Regions from separate parts of the Micromonospora sp. NPDC049801 genome, predicted to be linked through region 1. Evidence: riboswitches for the same ligand, from Rfam matches in the RefSeq annotation. Region 1 holds a riboswitch; each other region holds the start of a gene.
What was found. Region 1 has a riboswitch for S-adenosylmethionine ahead of AB0I89_RS04820 (ABC transporter substrate-binding protein). Riboswitches for the same ligand answer to the same signal wherever they lie in the genome.

Region 1 (5,565 bases):
ACAACCCGATCCAGGCCATCGCGTGGTCCTGCGTCTGCAGGCAGGCGTACGTCTCGGCGAGACCGGCCGGTGAGGCGAACCGGTGTCCGCGGATGTAGACCGCGCTGTCCACCAGACGGCCGGTGGACGGGCTCCCCGGCTGTGCGGGCGGGACGGCCCCGACCCGGGCCTCGTGCTCGTCGAGCTGACGGCCGAAGCCGTCGCCCCGGCGGAAGCGGCGGCCACCAACCACGAGCCCGCTCCCCTCCCGGCGCTGCCCGGCCCGGGGTTCGGGACGGGGGCGCTGCTTCCCCGGTGCTTACGACCCGAAACCCGGGGCCCCGGGCCGGTGCACGCGACGGACGGTTTCCGCACACCGCCGGACGGATGGCGACCACACGGCGGATACTCGCGGTGACCATGGGCGGGACGGGGGTGACGCCGGTGGAGGTGAACAGGCGTGCCGGCCGGCGGACCGACCGGGTACGGCGCTGGCTGCTCGCCGACGAGTCGCAGCAGCCGGTGCCGCAGGGCCCCGGCGGTCGCCCACCCGAGCAGCGCCACCACCCGTGGTGGAAGGTGATGTGCCTGACCGGCGTCGACTACTTCTCGACGCTGGGCTACCAGCCGGGGATCGCGGCGCTGGCGGCGGGGGCGCTCTCGCCGGTGGCGACCCTGGTGCTGGTGCTGGTGACGCTGCTGGGCGCGCTGCCCGTCTACCGGCGGGTGGCGGTGGAGAGCCCGCACGGCGAGGGTTCGATCGCGATGCTCGTACGCCTGCTCAGCTACTGGCCGGGCAAGCTGTTCGTGCTGGTGCTGCTGGGCTTCGCGGCCACCGACTTCATCATCACCATCACCCTGTCCGCGGCCGACGCGACCGCCCACCTCGACGAGAACCCGTTCCTGCCCAGCGGCCTCAAGGGTCACGAGGTGGTCATCACGCTGCTGCTGGTGGCGCTGCTCGGCGCGGTGTTCCTCAAGGGGTTCGGCGAGGCCATCGGGATCGCCGTCGTCCTGGTCGCGGTCTACCTGACGCTGAATGCGGTGGTGATCGCCGACGCGCTGTGGCGGGTGGTGAGCCACCCGAGCGCGGTCGGGGACTGGACGAACGCCCTGACCACCGGACACGGGGATCCCCTGCTGGTGGTCGGGCTGTCCCTGCTCGTGTTCCCGAAGCTGGCGCTGGGTCTGTCCGGTTTCGAGACCGGGGTGGCGGTGATGCCGCACATCCGAGGGGACCGCCAAGACTCGGAGGACCGGCCGTTGGGCCGCATCCGGGGCGCGCGGCGGCTGCTCACCACGGCCGCCGCGACGATGAGCGTCTTCCTGATCACCAGCAGCGTGACCACCACCGTGCTGATCCCGCCCGAGGCCTTCCGGCCGGGCGGGGCCGCCAACGGCCGGGCACTGGCCTACCTGGCCCACCAGCATCTCGGCGGGGTGTTCGGCACCGTCTACGACCTCTCCACCATCGCGATCCTCTGGTTCGCGGGGGCGTCCGCGATGGCCGGGCTGCTGAACCTCGTACCCCGGTATCTGCCCCGCTACGGCATGGCGCCGACGTGGGCTCGCGCGGTCCGGCCGCTGGTCCTGGTGTTCACCGGCGTGGCGTTCCTCATCACGATCATTTTCTCCGCCAGCGTCGACGCGCAGGGCGGCGCGTACGCCACCGGGGTTCTGGTGTTGATCACCTCGGCGGCGACGGCCGTGACGCTCGCGGCGCGGCGGCGGCGTCAGCGCGGTCGCGCGGTCGCGTTCGGGGTCATCACGGTGGCGTTCGTCTACACCACCGTGGCGAACGTGGCAGAGCGGCCCGACGGCGTGAAGATCGCCGCCTGCTTCATCGGCGCGATGATCCTGGTGTCGGCGCTGTCGCGGGTGTCGCGGGCGTTCGAGCTGCGGGTCGACCGCGTCCAGCTCGACGAGCTGGCGAGCGCGATGATCGACGAGCGCTCCGGACGTCGCATCCGCCTGGTCGCGCACGAGCCGGAGCGCCGCGACCTCGCGGAGTACCGCGACAAGCTGGCCCAGACCATGGCGGACAACGACTTCCCCGACGACAGCGACGTGATCTTCGTCGAGGTCCGGGTCACCGATCCGTCGGACTTCGAGACGGGGTTGCTGGTACGCGGCAGCGTGGCGCACGACCGTTTCCCGGTGCTCAGCCTGGCCAGCTCCTCGGTGCCCAACGCGCTGGCCGCGCTGCTGTTGGAGATCCGCGACCGCAGCACGCGCCGCCCCCACATCTACTTCGAGTGGACCGAGGGCGGCCCGGCCCGCAACGTGCTGCGTTACCTGGCGTTCGGGCAGGGCGAGATCGTCTCGGTCACCCGGGAGATCCTGCGCCGCCAGGAGCCGGACCGGACGCGCCGGCCCCACGTGCACGCCGGCTGACCGGCTCGCCGAGCGCGGGTCGCGGCCGGTGAGGGTGGTCATATCGGCTGGACGACCGACCGGTGGCTGCTGCTAGCCTCGGCGCAGGTCATGAGTGCCAGCGCGAAGCCCCGGCTCGCTGGCCGGCAACCCTCCTCCGCGGTGGGGTGCCCCGGGTGAAGACCAGGCACCGGCGGGACGTCGGTGCAAGCGTGGCCTGGCACCCAGGTCAGCACCAAGACCCGGGAGACCGCATGCACATCCTCAGCCCCACGCCACCGGCCGTCCGGCGTACGCCGGCCCTGACCCGGCGCCGCCACGTGGACCTGATGCGAATGCGCAGCGCGGCGTGTACCGCCGCCTAAAGCGCTGACCCCTCCCCACCCCGCCCCACCCTTCTTCGCGTCGATCATGAAGTTGTTGCCCGCCTGACCGGCGTGTCGCGGCAATAACTTCATGATCGACGGGATCGACGCATCCCTTTGGAGTTAGTTATGCGTATTTCTTCTCGTTTTGTTGCTGTTGGGGTTTCTTTGTTGACCGTTGGTTTGCTGGGTGCTTGCTCGGGTGGAGGTGACTCTTCGGGGAGTGGCGGCGGGAACCCGTACGGTCTGGCGCAGCCGGGTGTGCTGCGGGCCGGCACGCTGACCGACGCCCCGCCCAACGTGTACCTCAAGGACGGCAAGTTCACCGGCTTCGACAACGACCTGCTGACCGCCGTGGCCGGCAAGCTCGGCCTGAAGGTGGAGTTCGTCGGCACCGACTTCTCCGCGCTGCTCTCCCAGGTCAACAACCACAAGTTCGACGTCGGCAGCTCCTCGATCACCATCACGGAGGCGCGCAAGAAGACCGTCGACTTCGGCAACGGGTACGACTTCGGCTACTTCGGGCTGGACGTGCCGGCCGGCTCGCCGATCAAGGGATTCGACCAGCTCACCGGCGAGCGTGTCGTGGTGGTGCAGGGCACCGTCCAGGACGACTACGCCACCGGCAAGCAGCTCGACCCGGTCCGCGTGCCGGACTACAACGGCGCGATCAACCAGCTCAAGGCGGGCACGGCCGACGCCTGGATCGCACCGGCCGAGATCGGCGAGAAGTCCGCCGCCGACAGCAACGGCAAGATCACCGTGGCGGCCAAGCAGCTCAGCCCGGCGCCGACCGCGTACGCCGTCGCCAAGGGCAGCGACAAGCTGCGCGAGGCGCTGAACAAGGCCCTCGACGAGGTCATCGCCGACGGCACCTGGAGCCGGTTGCAGGCGCAGTACTACCCGGGCCGGCCGATCCCGGCGGACTTCAAGCCGGGCAGCGGCAAGGCGACAGCCCCGTCCGCGTCCGGGTCGGCGCAACCGTCGGCGTCCGCGTCGGCCGCCTCCTGAGCGGCCGGCGGTGACGAGCGAGCAGGGCGGCAGGAGAGGCGAACGATGGATCCGTTGAGCACCCTCTGGGAAACGTTCTTCGACGTCGACGCGATGCGCGAGGCGTTGCCCGAGATGCTGACCGTCGGGCTGCCCAACACGCTGATCCTGGCGGTCTCCGCCGCCCTGCTCGGCACGGTGCTGGGTCTGCTGCTGGCCGTGGCCGGCATCTCCCGCAGTCGGTGGCTACGCTGGCCGGCGCGCGTCTACACGGACGTGTTCCGAGGGCTGCCGGCCGCGGCGACGATCCTGCTGATCGGCGTCGGGTTGGCGCCGCTGGGCATGCGGGTCTGGGGACCGGAACCGTACCCGCTGGGCATCCTCGCGCTGTCGCTGATCGCCGCCGCGTACATCGGGGAGATCTTCCGCTCCGGCATCCAGTCGGTGGAGGCCGCCCAACTGGAGGGCGCCCGGGCGCTCGGCTTCTCCTGGGCCGACGCGATGCGGCTGGTGATCATCCCGCAGGGCATCCGGCGGGTGCTGCCCGCCTGGGTCAACCAGCTCATCGCGCTGATCAAGGACTCCAGTCTGGTGTACTTCCTCGGCCTGGTGGCCAGCCAGCGCGAGCTGTTCCGGATCGGGCAGGACTACGCGGCCACCACCGGGAACGAATCCGCGCTGCTGCTGGCGGGCCTGTTCTACCTGGCGTTGACCGTCCCGCTGACCCACCTCGTCAACTGGATCGACCGGCGGCTGCGCCACGGCCGCCCGGCCACCGCGCCGGACGACGAGGACGACGACACGGCGCTGCCCGCCACGACGCAGGGAGACCGGCGATGACCACGACCTCGGTGAGCGTGCAGGCGCGCGACGTCCACCTGGCCTTCGGGCCGAACCGCGTGCTGCGCGGCGTCGACCTGACCGTGCCCCGCGGCGCGACGGCCTGCGTGATCGGACCGTCCGGTTCGGGCAAGTCCACCCTGCTGCGTACGCTCAACCGCCTCATCGAACCCGACCGCGGCGACGTGCTGCTGGACGGACGCAGCGTGCTGCGGGACGACCCGGACGCGCTACGCCAGCGGGTCGGCATGGTGTTCCAGCAGTTCAACCTCTTTCCGCACCTGAGCGTGCTGCGCAACGTCACGCTGGCGCTGCGCCGACTGCGCAAGCTCGGCCAGGACGAGGCGGTCCAGGTCGCCCGCGCGCAGTTGGAGCTGGTGGGGCTCGCCGGCAAGGCCGACGCCCGGCCCGCGCAGCTCTCCGGCGGTCAGCAGCAGCGGGTGGCGATCGCCCGGGCGCTGGCGCTGCGACCCGAGGTGATGCTCTTCGACGAGGCCACCTCGGCGCTCGACCCGGAGCTGGTCAAGGGGGTCCTCGGGGTGATGGCCGACCTGTCCGCCGCCGGAATGACCATGGTGGTGGTCACCCACGAGATGGGCTTCGCCCGGCAGGTCGCCGACACCGTGGCCTTCATGGACCGGGGCGTGGTGCTGGAGGCCGGCCCGCCGGAGCGGATCTTCGAGGGGGCCGAGCATCCCCGGCTGCGAAGCTTCCTCGCCCAGGTGCTCTGAGGAGACCGCTCAGCCAGCCTGGTGGCGCAGGTGCGCGGCGAACGCCTGCAGGTCGCCGAGCAGTTCCAGGATGGCGTTGCGGTAGGCCACCGACGCCCACAGGTGCAGCTCCTCGTCGTCCAGCCCGCCGAACGCGAGCGACAACGCCTTGCGGCGACGTCGGTCGAGCACCTTGTGCGGGCGCGCGAGCAGGTCACCCTCGCGCCGCAACGCCTGGAGGTAGGCGGCCACCGCCTCCTGGTAGTGCCGCCCGGCGACCCGTTCCAGCAGGGTGAACTCGAAGACGT
Region 2 (5,565 bases), on a different contig from region 1:
GCGGGTACCGCACCGCCAGGTCGACGCCGAACGGGCTCGTCTCGGTGGCGATCCGCTCGCCAGCGGCGGGCTGGTCGAGGGGAAAGTCAGCACCGAGGTACGCCTCGAAGGCGGCCTTGCCGTCGGCGGCGGCGGTCTCGCCGTACACCCGAGGGCTGGGGGACTCGGGATAGGCGGACCAGTAGCCCCGCTCCGTGATCGCGGTCAGCGCACGGTTGAGGGTGTCGGCGTGCCTGTCGTACAGGGGATGCGGGGTCTCCGTCATGCCGCCATCATGCCTGAGCAAGGTCCGCGAGCAGTAGCGGCGGATACCCGTCAGAGAGTGAGCTGCCAGTTGTCCCAGGCGTCCACCGGGCGGAATCCGAGCTGCTCGTTGATCGCCACCATGTAGCTGTTGCTCGCCGCGTTCCAGGTGTCGATGACGCGTACGGCGGGCTCGTGGGTGAGCAGGTGGTGCAGGTTCTCCGCCTTGGCGATGAGGCCCAGCCGGTGACCACGGTGGGCCGGGTCGACGAGGGTGATCTGCTGGTACGCGTGCCAGTCGACGAAGGCGCCCACGTCGAGCAGGGTCCAGGCGACCAGCCGGCCGGACGCCTCGTGTCGCATCGCGAGGTGGTAGCGCCGCCGACCCCGGGCGTCCAGGGCGCGTTCGTTGCCCCGGATGCGCTCGGCGTCGACCTGCTCGGGTTCCCACTGCACGTCGCCCATGGGCGCGTCCGTCATGAGCCGGCCGTCCAGGTAGGCGATGTCCGCCAGGTACTCCGGCGGGGTGGTGCCCTGCCAGGAGACGGACCGGTAGCCCTCGGCGCGGGGCTGGGCCTCGGCCAGCGCCGCTCGCAGCGCGACCCGGTCGATGTCGGCGATGGCCAGCCGGCGGCGCACCTCGGCCAGCGCGGAGTGCGCGCCCATCGCGGTGGCGAACGCCGCGCCCGCCGCCGGTCGGGCCGGACCGCCGGGTAGCGCGGCGACAGCCATCACGACGACCCGTTTGCGGTCGTGCTCGCGGAGCAGGCGTACCCCGTACTCGTGCAGGGCCCGGCCGACGCCCCGGCGACGCAGGTCCGGACGGACCGTCAGCTCGGCGGTGGCGTTGTCGGTGTTGTCGAGCTGCGGCAGGTCGAGCTGAAGGTAACCGGCGGGCACCCCGTCCAGCCGGGCCAGCGCCCAGAGGGAGCGGGTGCCGGGCATCGGGGTGTGAAATTGGGCGTCGAAGCGTTGCCGGCAGGACGGCGGGAAGTCGGGCAGGTCGGCCTCGGTGGCCGCCGCTCCGATCCGGTACGCCTCGTCGACCGCGGTCCGGTCGGTGCCGTCGAACGGCGCGATCGTGATGCTCATGTGGGCGAGCCTGGCAGGTGCAAAAGCGACAGGGCCAGCGAATTTTCGCTGGCCCTGTCGGACGTGGTCGGGAGGGACACTCGCACAACGCCTCCGGCGTTGGGTCGCAAGAACTTCAAAAGTCTTCGGCGAAATGCCCTCCCGCACGGAGCATCTTGCGCCGTCCGGTTCCTGCCGTCAAGTCCTGCGCGGCGGGTTTTCCACACTCACAGCGAAAATCCAGTCACCCGGTGGATTCAGCCGAGCAGGCCGGCGTCGCGGGCGGCACGCAGGGACGGCTTGATCTGGTGGGTCGGGCCGACCTGGGCGGCCACCGCGTCGATCGTCTTCAGTCCTTCGCCGGTGTTGAAGATGACCGTCTCCGCCGTGGGGTCGAGCCGGCCGGACTCGACCAGCTTGCGCAGCACCGCCGCGGTGACGCCGCCCGCCGTCTCGGCGAACACCCCGGTGGTACGGGCCAGGTCGCGGATGCCGGCGCGGATCTCGTCGTCGTCGGCGTACTCCATCCACCCGCCGGTGCGGCGCACCGCCTCCAGGGCGTAGAGGCCGGCGGCCGGGTCGCCGATGTTGAGCGACTTGGCGATGCCGGTGGGCTTGACCGGGATGATCGTGTCGGTGTCGGCGTGCAGGGCCGTCGCGATCGGGTTGCAGCCGGCCGACTGCGCCCCGAACACCTTCCAGCCGCCCGCCGGGGCCTCGACCAGGCCGATCTCGACCAGCTCGGAGAACGCCTTGTCAATCTTGGTGAGCAGTTCGCCGCTGGCCATCGGGATGACCACCTGGGCGGGGATCCGCCAGCCGAGCTGCTCGGCCACCTCGTACCCGAGGGTCTTGGAGCCTTCCGCGTAGTACGGCCGGACGTTCACGTTGACGAACGCCGTGTCCTCGAACTCGTCGGTCTCCACCAGCTCGCCGCAGAGCCGGTTGACGTCGTCGTACGAGCCGTCGATGGCGACCAGTTCGCCGCCGTACACAGCGGTGGTGATGACCTTGCCCTGCTCCAGGTCGCTGGGGATGAAGACGATCGAGGGCACGCCGGCGCGGGCGGCGTGCGCGGCCACCGAGTTGGCCAGGTTGCCGGTGGAGGCGCAGGCGAACCGGGTGAACCCGAGCGCCTTCGCGGCGGTCAACGCCACCGAGACGACCCGGTCCTTGAACGAGTGGGTCGGGTTGGCGCTGTCGTCCTTGACCCAGAGCGGCGCGGTGATGCCCAGCTCGGCGGCGAGGTGCGGGGCCGCCACCAGCGGGGTCAGCCCCGGGTCGAGGGTGACCCGGGTGGCCGGGTCCTGCCCGGCGGGCAGCAGCGCGGCGTACCGCCAGATGTTGTCCGGGCCGGCCTCGATCTGCTCGCGGGTGACCGTGGCGAGGGCCGCGGTGTCGTAGTCGACTTCCAGCGGACCGAAACACTCGTAACAGGCGTGCTGGGCGGCGAGCGGGTAGCGGGCCGAACAGGCGCGGCAGACGAGGGCGCGGGCGGGGCTGGCGGAGGTGTCGATGCCGGAGGCGGCGAGCGTCGACGTCATGTCGAGAGTCCTCTCATCTTTCCCCGCATCGCACGGTGCGGCGGGGACGGAATTGGCACCTGCCCCGCGGGTCGCTCAGCGGTGAGCGCGCGGGGTGGTTGCCGGGGCGTCGTCGGGCCGTATCCCTCAGCCCCTCTGGATGAGGTATGTAGTTGTGCCGTCAAGTCTAGGCAACGTTGCCCGGCGCCTCCACCGGGCATCCCAGCCAGTGGGTCAGCGGGCCGCCACCGCCACCGGGTCGACTACCGCGACGGGATCGGTGACCGCCGTCGACCGGGGCGACGACGAGGGCCGGGTGCGGGTGCGCGCCGCGAGGTTCGCGGCGACCAGGGCGGCGATGGTGATCGCCGCGCCGACCAGTTCAACCCCCTCCGGCCGGTAGCCACGGGCGATCTGCACGACGAACGTGGTCACCGGGACGAGGTTCATGAACAGGGCGGCGTTGGCCGCGCCCAGCCGCTGCACGCCGGTGTTCCAGGCCAGCACCGCGACGACGGCGGCGACGAGCACCGCGTACGCCAGTTGGGGGGTGACCGCCACCAGGTCGGCGGCGGCCGGCGCGTGCTGCCACCCGACGGCGTCGGCGCCGATGCTCGCGACCACCATGGCGGCCGTGCCGGCGAGCGCGGTCAGCGTGGTGAAGCGCAGCGGTGACCACGCGCCGAACCGGGTCGCGCCGTGGGTGTAGATGGCCCAGCCGAGCACCGCGCCGATCATCATGAGGCCGCCGAGACCGAACTGGCCGAGCCCGGCCAGGCTTCCGCGGGTGATCACCAGGCCGACGCCGAGGAGCGCCACCAGGGAGAGGGTCAGCAGGGCAGGCTTCGGCCGTACGCCGTCCCGGGCCCACCGGACCAGTTGGGTGATGATCGGGGTGGTCGCCACGAACAGGGAGATCTGCTGCGGGGCGGCGTGTTCGAGGGCCAGGTTGGTGAGCAGGTTGAAGCCGGCGAAGCCGACGACACCCAGCACCACCACCTCGACTCCCCGGCCGCCGAGGCGCAGCGCGGCAGACCCCTCGCGAAGCAGCAGGATGCCGACCAGGATGACGGCGGCGAACAGATAGCGGGCGGTGGTCAGGTTGAGCGGGTCGACCCTCGCCAGCGCGGTGGCCAGGATCGGGAACATCGCACCCCAGGCGAGCGCGGCGAGCAGCGGGTAGGCGGCGGCGCGGGATCGCATCGTCAGCTCCAATGTTCGAGTATCTTCGAACCAACGACACCGACCTTAGGGTGTTGTTCGATCGTTGTCGAACAAGGGTTAGGCTGGTCACATGGAGCTGCACGAACCCGACCTGACCGCCGTACCGGTCACCGCCGTACTGGCCGCGCTCGCCGATGACGTGCGGTTGCAGATCGTCCGGGCGCTCGCCGAGGGCGGCGAGGCGGCCTGCGGCAGCTTCGACTTCGGCGTCTCGAAGGCGACCCGGAGCCACCACCTGAAGGTGCTGCGCGAGGCCGGCCTGACGCGTACCCGGGCCGCCGGCACGAGCCGCCTGGTCCGACTGCGCCGCGACGAGGTGGACAAGCTCTACCCCGGCCTCCTGGACGCGGTCCTCACTCCCCGCCCTGCGGCCTGACCCGTCCACGCCCTTGACTGACCTGTCCACGCCCTTTGGCTGACCCGTCCGCGCACGCGTCGCCGGAGCCGACACGCCGAGGCTCCGGCGACGCGCGTTACGGGTCGGTCAGGCGTTGACCGGGCTGGGCTCGGCCATCGACGGCACCTCGGCACGCCGCTTGAAGAGCACCGAGTCGAGCGCCCACGGGCCCGCGCCGAGCGTCGCGACCAGCAGGAACGACCAGCAGAAGAGGGCTGCCAGCTCACCGCCGTTGCGCAGCGGCAGCAGGTCGTCCGGCTGGTGCACGACGAAGTAGGCGTACGCCATCGAGCCGGACGCGAGCAGCGCGGCGGGTCGGGCGAAGAGTCCGACCAGCACCAGCGCGCCGCAGATGAGCTGGATCAGGGCGGCCCACCAGCCCGGCCAGGTGCCGAGCGGTATGGCCTTGCCGGTCGTCGAGTTGCCGCCGAACAACCCGAAGACCGACGCGAGGCCGTGCAGGGTGAACAGCAGGCCGATCACGATGCGGAAGAGGGACAGGGTCGGCCCGCCGAGCCGAGAGACGTTCATGGAGACCTCCATCGAAGGGAACAGATCTCTTCCATGGTGGGGCCTCAAGCCATCGATGTTAATAAATTCCTTGCTAGTGGGAAAATCCCCGGCGGAAGAACCTGAAGCGCGCGAGGCCGAAGCTGCGATTTGCCTTGTTTTGACCGCCCACCATGATGGCCGTCACCGACGCTGGGAGCGCTCCCGAGCCCTCAACGTACCGGCTGGCGTGGTGTCCGTACACCCTGTCGAGCTGCCCTGAAAATGGGGCAAGCGCTGCCGCCGAGGGGCGCGGGGGCAGCGCCTCGACCTGGCAGCCGGGACTGCGGCAGCGCGCAGATGTCGGATAGTGTCCGCTTCGACACGCGGCGCGACATCGCTTCGCATCGAAGGTCGGGAGGCGCGCATGGCGAGCATCGAGGAAGTCAAGGCGGCGCTCGCACAGGCTGCGGATCAAGGAAATGCCACCCAGCAGCAGATTCGCGCCGCCGTCGAGGCAACCGAGCAGACCATGGCAAGACTTCGGGCTGTGGCCGCCGGCACCGGACACCCAACGCTGGCCGAAGCGATTGCCCGCGCCGAGCAGGGCAAGCAACG
Region 3 (5,565 bases), on a different contig from region 1:
CTCGGCACCGGCGCGTGGCAGCTCGGTCTGGTGGTCACCGTGGCGATCCTGCTCACCATCTTCGCCGGGGCGAGCGTGGCCATCGTCATCCAGGCGGCGGCCACGGCGGTGCTGATCGTGACGCTGAGCCCGTCCACCCAGAATCTGGAGATCCCCCGCTTCGTCGACGCGTTCCTCGGCGGCGGCGTCGCGTTGCTGGTGACGGCGGTGCTGCTGCCGTTGAACCCGCTCCGGGTGATCAACCGGGCCGCCCGGCCGGCGCTGGACCTGCTCGCGGCGCAGCTCGACGCCACCGCCGACGGCCTGCGCTCCGGGGACCGCGCCACCATCCAGCGGGCGCTGGAACGGCTGCGCAACAACAAGGACGAGCTGGCCACCCTGAGCGAGGCGATCGAGGGCGCCAAGGAGACCGCCACCCTGTCGCCGGCCCGCTGGCACCGCCGGGACGAACTCGTCCACTACGCGGAGGCGGCCGACCCGATCGACCGGGCGATGCGCAACTCCGGCACCCTGATCCGCCGGTCCGTCACCCTGATCGAGGACGACGAGCCGGTGCCCGACCCCATGCCGGACGCGATCGGCCACCTCGCCGAGTCGGTCCGGCTGCTCAAACACGAGTTCGCGGCGGGGGAGGAGCCGCAGAAGGCGCGGGAGCGGTCGCTGCGGGCCGTCAGCGAGGCCGGCCGCGCGTACGGGGAGGGGGTGGGCTTCTCCGGCAGCGTCGTGATCGCCCAGATCCGCACCACGGCCAGTGACCTGCTGGTGGCCTCCGGCATTGAGCAGGAGGAGGCGAACCGCTGCATCCGCACCTCCTTCGGGGACCAGGAGCGGCCGGTGGGTGAGCCCGCCGAGCCGGGCGACGCGCCGAAGCCACCCACCGCCCCGCCAGTCGGCTGAGAACGCGCCTCAGGCCAGCTCGGCGAGCGCCGCAAGGAGCCGGTCCACCTGGGCGGCGGTGCTGCCCAGACCGATGCTGGCACGCAGCGCGGTCGGCGGCAGATCCCTCCGGCCGGTACGCGAGGCAGCCTCGTCGAGCAGCCGCCGGGCCAGCGGGTGGGCGCAGAACAACCCGTCCCGTACGCCGATGTGGTGCTCGGCGGCGAGCCGGGCGGCCACCGTGGCCGAGTCCTGGCCGGCGACCACGAACGACACGATGCCGACCCGGGGCGCGTCCGGGCCGAAGGTCCGCAACTCCACGACGTGCGGCAGGGCCGCGAGGCCGGCGCGGAGCCGGGCCAGCAACGCCTGCTCGCGGGCGGCGAGCGCGACCCGGTCGGCGTCGGTCAACGCCGCGCACACCGCCGCCAGCGCCACCGCGCCGAGCAGGTTGGGGGTGCCGCCCTCGTGCCGGGCCGGACCGGTCGCCCAGGTCACGTCGTGGGTGGCCGGCCCGACGTGGCTGGTGGCCCCGCCACCGGCGAGGTACGGCGGGGCCGCGTCCAGCCAGTCCGCCCGGCCGACGAGCACACCCGCGCCGAACGGGGCGTACAGCTTGTGGCCGGAGACGGCCAGGTAGTCCACGTCGAGCGTGCGCCTGTCGACCGGGACGTGCGGGGCGAGCTGCGCCGCGTCGAGGACGATCCGGGCGCCGTGCCGGTGGGCCACCCGGGCCAGTTCGGCGACCGGCCACAGCTCACCGGTCACGTTGCTCGCCCCGGTCACCGCGACCAGCACCGGCAGCGCGGGGTTGCTGTCGCGGCGCAGTTCGGTCAGCGCGGCGGCGAGATCGCGTACCGCCCCGGCCGGGTTGGCGGGTACCGGCAGGCGTACCGAGCCGCGCGGCCAGGGCAGCAGGTTCGCGTGGTGCTCACCGGCGAAGGTGACCACCGTCGTGCCGGCCGGCAACGACCGGGCCAGCAGGTTGAGCGCGTCCGTGGTGTTGCGGGTGAAGACCACGTGGTCATCGGCGCCCGCGCCGAGGAAGTCGCCGACGGTCTGCCGGGCCCGCTCGTAGGCCAGCGTGCAGCGCCGCGACAGCGCTCCCGCGCCCCGGTGCACGCTGGCGTACCAGGGCAGCAGTTCGGTGACCGCGTCGGCCGCGGCCCGCGCGCACGGCGCGGTGGCCGCGTAGTCGAGGTTGATCTCGCCGGGCACGCCCAGCACGTCGAGCGCCGCCGACGGCGGGGACGCGAGAGCGGGCAGGCTGGGCAGCGAGGGTACGAGGGTGACGGACACGCCGGAACCTCCGGGGTCAGGGACCCCGGGTATGGCATCGGGACGGGGTCCGCGCTTGCCCAGCACGCCGATCGGGCTGGGCCCGGTCATCACCCGGGGCACCCCACCGCGAACTCGACGAGGGTTGCCGGCCAGCAAGCCGGGGCTTGACGCTGGCGCTCGTGACCTGCCGGCAGCATAGCGGCTGTGGATGCGACCGGACCAGCCGGCGGGGGATGGCTACGCTGACCGCATGGCCGACACCCCGCCCGGTGCACCCCTGCCGTCGCCGCCGCACCCGCCCGCGGTTCCGCCCGCCGGCACGTCACCCGGGATGCCGCCGCGCCGCTTCGGCTGGCTGCGGTTCCTGGTGCTGGCCGGGGTGGTGCTGCTCATCGCCGCGTGCGCGGTCTTCATGGTCGTCCGCCTCGGTCAGTCGCTCGGCCTCGACGCGCTGCTCATCGGGGTGGGCGCCGCGATCCTGCCGGTTCCGGTGCTGGTCGCCTGCTTCCTCTGGCTCGACCGGTACGAACCGGAACCCCTGAAATACCTGGTCTTCTGCTTCGCCTGGGGGGCGTTCGTCTCCACCGCCGCCTCGCTGAACGTGAACGAGTTCGCCGCCGGACGATTCGCCGACTGGGGGCTGCCGGACGCGCTGACCGGCGTACTGGTGGCGCCGTTCATCGAGGAGTTGACCAAGGCGCTCGGCCCGATCCTGCTGCTGGTGTTCCGCCGCCGGGAGTGGTCCGGGATCACCGACGGCCTGGTCTACTGCGGGCTCTCCGCGGTCGGCTTCGCCATGGTGGAGAACATCCTCTACCTGGGCGGGTACGGCTACGCGGCCGGTGCCGACCGGTACGGCCCGGCGACCGGCACCCAACAGGTGATCGCCATCTTCATCGTGCGGATCCTCCTGTTCGGGTTCGCCCATCCCCTCTTCACCTCGATGACCGGCGTGGGGCTCGGCGTGGCCTCCCGGAGCGCCGACCGGCGGGTCCGGGTGCTGGCCCCGATCGCCGGCCTGCTGCTCGCGATGATGCTGCACGGCACGTGGAACCTGCTGCCGACGCTCACCCAGGCCACCGGCGAGGCCGTGATCATGCTGTACGGCTTCCTGGGCCTGATGGTGCCGGTGTTCTTCGGCGTGGTCGGGCTGGCCGTGTGGCTGCGCGCCTGGGAAGGGCGGCTCACCGAACGGACGCTGCCGGACTACGTACGCGCCGGCTGGTTGAGCCCACCGGAGGTGGCCGCCCTGAGCAGCCTGGGTCGTCGGCACGCCGCCCGGAGCTGGGCACGCCGCGTCGGCGGCGACGCCGGTGCGCGTGCCATGCGCGGGTACCAGCTCGCCGCGACCCGGCTGGCCCTGCTGCGGGACGGGACGCTGCGCGGTCTGGACCGTAAGCCGTCCGACCGGGAACGGACCGCCGTCGAGGAGCGGCAGCTCCTGGAGGCGATCACCGCGTACCGGTCGTACTTCGTGGGCCGCGACCCGCAGGCCCCGGTCGGTGTCTGGGACGGTAGCCAGTACCACCTGCGCTTTCCGGACGGCACGCAGCGATCGGTGTCCGCGCCCGACGAGCCGGTGGTGCCCATTCCGGTGGTGCTCGCCCCGCCGCCCCCGGTCGGCAACTATCCGCCGCCCGGTTGGCACGGCCTGCGCCCCGCCGCGCCGTGGCCGCCCGGTAACGCCTGAGCGCGGGCGGGCGGTCTCGCGGCGCGGCCGGCGGGGTCAGGTCATCAGGGTGGTGAGGAAGTCGCCGAGTCCCTGGGCCATGGCGATCAACGCCGCCCCGATCCCCTTGAACAACTGCGCCGCGCCGTCCGGCCGGAACGCCATGAAGTAGATCAGGAACGCGACGCTGCCCCAGGTCAGCAGTTTCTTCACGAATACCGGCATCGTCCCTCCCCAGGGCAACGGTCGCCGGCTGGCTTCCCGGCGTACGGTCCGACAAACGAAGCGGTCGGGCCCGGGGCGGGGCGGCTACAGGTAGAGGCCGGTGGGGTCGTTCTCGATCCGCTCGGCGGCCACGGCGTGCACGTCGCGCTCGCGTAGCAGCACGTACCCGCGGCCGTGCAGCTCGACCTCGGAGCGGTCGTCGGGGTCGAAGAGCACCCGGTCGCCGGAGACGATGGCGCGGACGTTCGGCCCCACACCCACGGCGGTGGCCCACGCGAGGCGCTTGCCGACCGCTGCGGTCGCCGGGATGACGATTCCTGCGGTGGAGCGACGCTCGCCCTCGCTGCCCTCCATCCGCACCAGCACGCGGTCGTGCAGCAGGCGGATCGGCAGGCCGGAGTCGAGATCCTGGTCGGCGGTCACGGGGCAGACGCTACCGTGTCGCAGCTGACCGTCCGCCGGTGGTTACGCCCATGGTCGTGCGGGCATTGTGTGGCGGAACTGCCCTACGGTGTCGGGAACGGACGTATGCTGTCCGACCTGTCGCCGTGGGCGGACGATTCTTCTGCCAGGAGGTGCGCTTGAGCCGCTTCGAGCGGGTACGCGGGCGGCTGCGCCGCGCCTACCAGTCAGAAAAGAAGTCGGTACGCGCCGCCCAGGAGACCCCGAGCGACGCGCCGGAGACGCCCGGCATCGCCTCGCCGGCCGTCCCCGGGCCGGCCGCCCCGGCGCAGGCCACGGTCGTCGGAGCGGAGCCCCCGGTGGACCTGCACAGCTCGACGTCCAGCCGGGACGACGCCGACGTGCCGCACGGCCTGCGGATCGCCGCCGCCTGGTGCTGGCGGCTGATCGTGATCGGTGTGGTGGCCTGGGCGCTGCTCCGGATCGTCGGCACCGTCCGGATCGTGATCATCCCGTTGGCCATCGCGTTGCTGCTCTCGGCCCTGCTCGCGCCCGCCGTGGGTTGGCTGCTGCGGGCCCGGCTGCCCCGTTCGCTGGCGACGGCCGTGGTGCTGGTCGGCGGTCTGGCGGCGGTCATCGGCACGCTCACCCTGGTGGTCAACGAGTTCATCCGGGGCGTTCCGGAGCTGAGCGAGAAGTCGTCGCAGGGCGTCCGGCAGATCCAGAACTGGCTCAAGACGGGCCCGTTGCACCTGTCCGACACCCAGCTCGACCGGTACATCGACGAGGCGCAGGGCTGGATCAACGACAACACCTCGAAGTTCACCAGCGGCGCGCTGAGCACCGCGGCGACGCTGGCGGAGGTGCTGACCGGCACGCTGCTGGTGCTGTTCGCGACGTTCTTCTTCCTGCGCGACGGCAACAAGATCTGGCGTTTCGTCGTCCGGCTGCTGCCGGTGGCCGCCCGCTGGAAGGTCGACGACGCCGGGCGGGCCGCCTGGCAGACCCTCGTCGCGTACGTCCGCGCGACCGTGCTGGTCGCCTTCATCGACGCCGTCGGCATCGGCATCTTCCTGGTCATCTTCGACGTGCCGTTCGCCTTCCCGCTGGCC

Region 2: it holds a riboswitch for S-adenosylmethionine, as region 1 does, so the genes downstream of both, thrC (threonine synthase) here and AB0I89_RS04820 (ABC transporter substrate-binding protein) in region 1, are expected to answer to the same signal.
Region 3: it holds a riboswitch for S-adenosylmethionine, as region 1 does, so the genes downstream of both, AB0I89_RS20625 (aminotransferase class V-fold PLP-dependent enzyme) here and AB0I89_RS04820 (ABC transporter substrate-binding protein) in region 1, are expected to answer to the same signal.

The regions. Positions count from the first base shown of each region.
Region 1 is NZ_JBFAMS010000002.1:301,510-307,074, forward strand. Features, by position in the region: gene corA (magnesium/cobalt transporter CorA) at 1-232, opposite strand, end outside; gene AB0I89_RS04815 (amino acid transporter) at 367-2,373, shown strand; SAM riboswitch class IV at 2,460-2,571, shown strand; gene AB0I89_RS04820 (ABC transporter substrate-binding protein) at 2,979-3,728, shown strand; gene AB0I89_RS04825 (amino acid ABC transporter permease) at 3,774-4,547, shown strand; gene AB0I89_RS04830 (amino acid ABC transporter ATP-binding protein) at 4,544-5,278, shown strand; gene AB0I89_RS04835 (hypothetical protein) at 5,288-5,565, opposite strand, start outside.
Region 2 is NZ_JBFAMS010000011.1:110,979-116,543, reverse strand. Features, by position in the region: gene paaN (phenylacetic acid degradation protein PaaN) at 1-265, opposite strand, end outside; gene AB0I89_RS20550 (GNAT family N-acetyltransferase) at 316-1,335, opposite strand; gene thrC (threonine synthase) at 1,572-2,858, opposite strand; SAM riboswitch class I at 2,869-3,004, opposite strand; gene AB0I89_RS20540 (DMT family transporter) at 3,072-4,040, opposite strand; gene AB0I89_RS20535 (metalloregulator ArsR/SmtB family transcription factor) at 4,132-4,437, shown strand; gene AB0I89_RS20530 (DoxX family protein) at 4,546-4,989, opposite strand; gene AB0I89_RS20525 (hypothetical protein) at 5,375-5,565, shown strand, end outside.
Region 3 is NZ_JBFAMS010000011.1:131,713-137,277, forward strand. Features, by position in the region: gene AB0I89_RS20620 (FUSC family protein) at 1-897, shown strand, start outside; gene AB0I89_RS20625 (aminotransferase class V-fold PLP-dependent enzyme) at 907-2,151, opposite strand; SAM riboswitch class IV at 2,222-2,342, opposite strand; gene AB0I89_RS20630 (PrsW family intramembrane metalloprotease) at 2,366-3,847, shown strand; gene AB0I89_RS20635 (hypothetical protein) at 3,884-4,051, opposite strand; gene AB0I89_RS20640 (co-chaperone GroES) at 4,136-4,474, opposite strand; gene AB0I89_RS20645 (AI-2E family transporter) at 4,633-5,565, shown strand, end outside.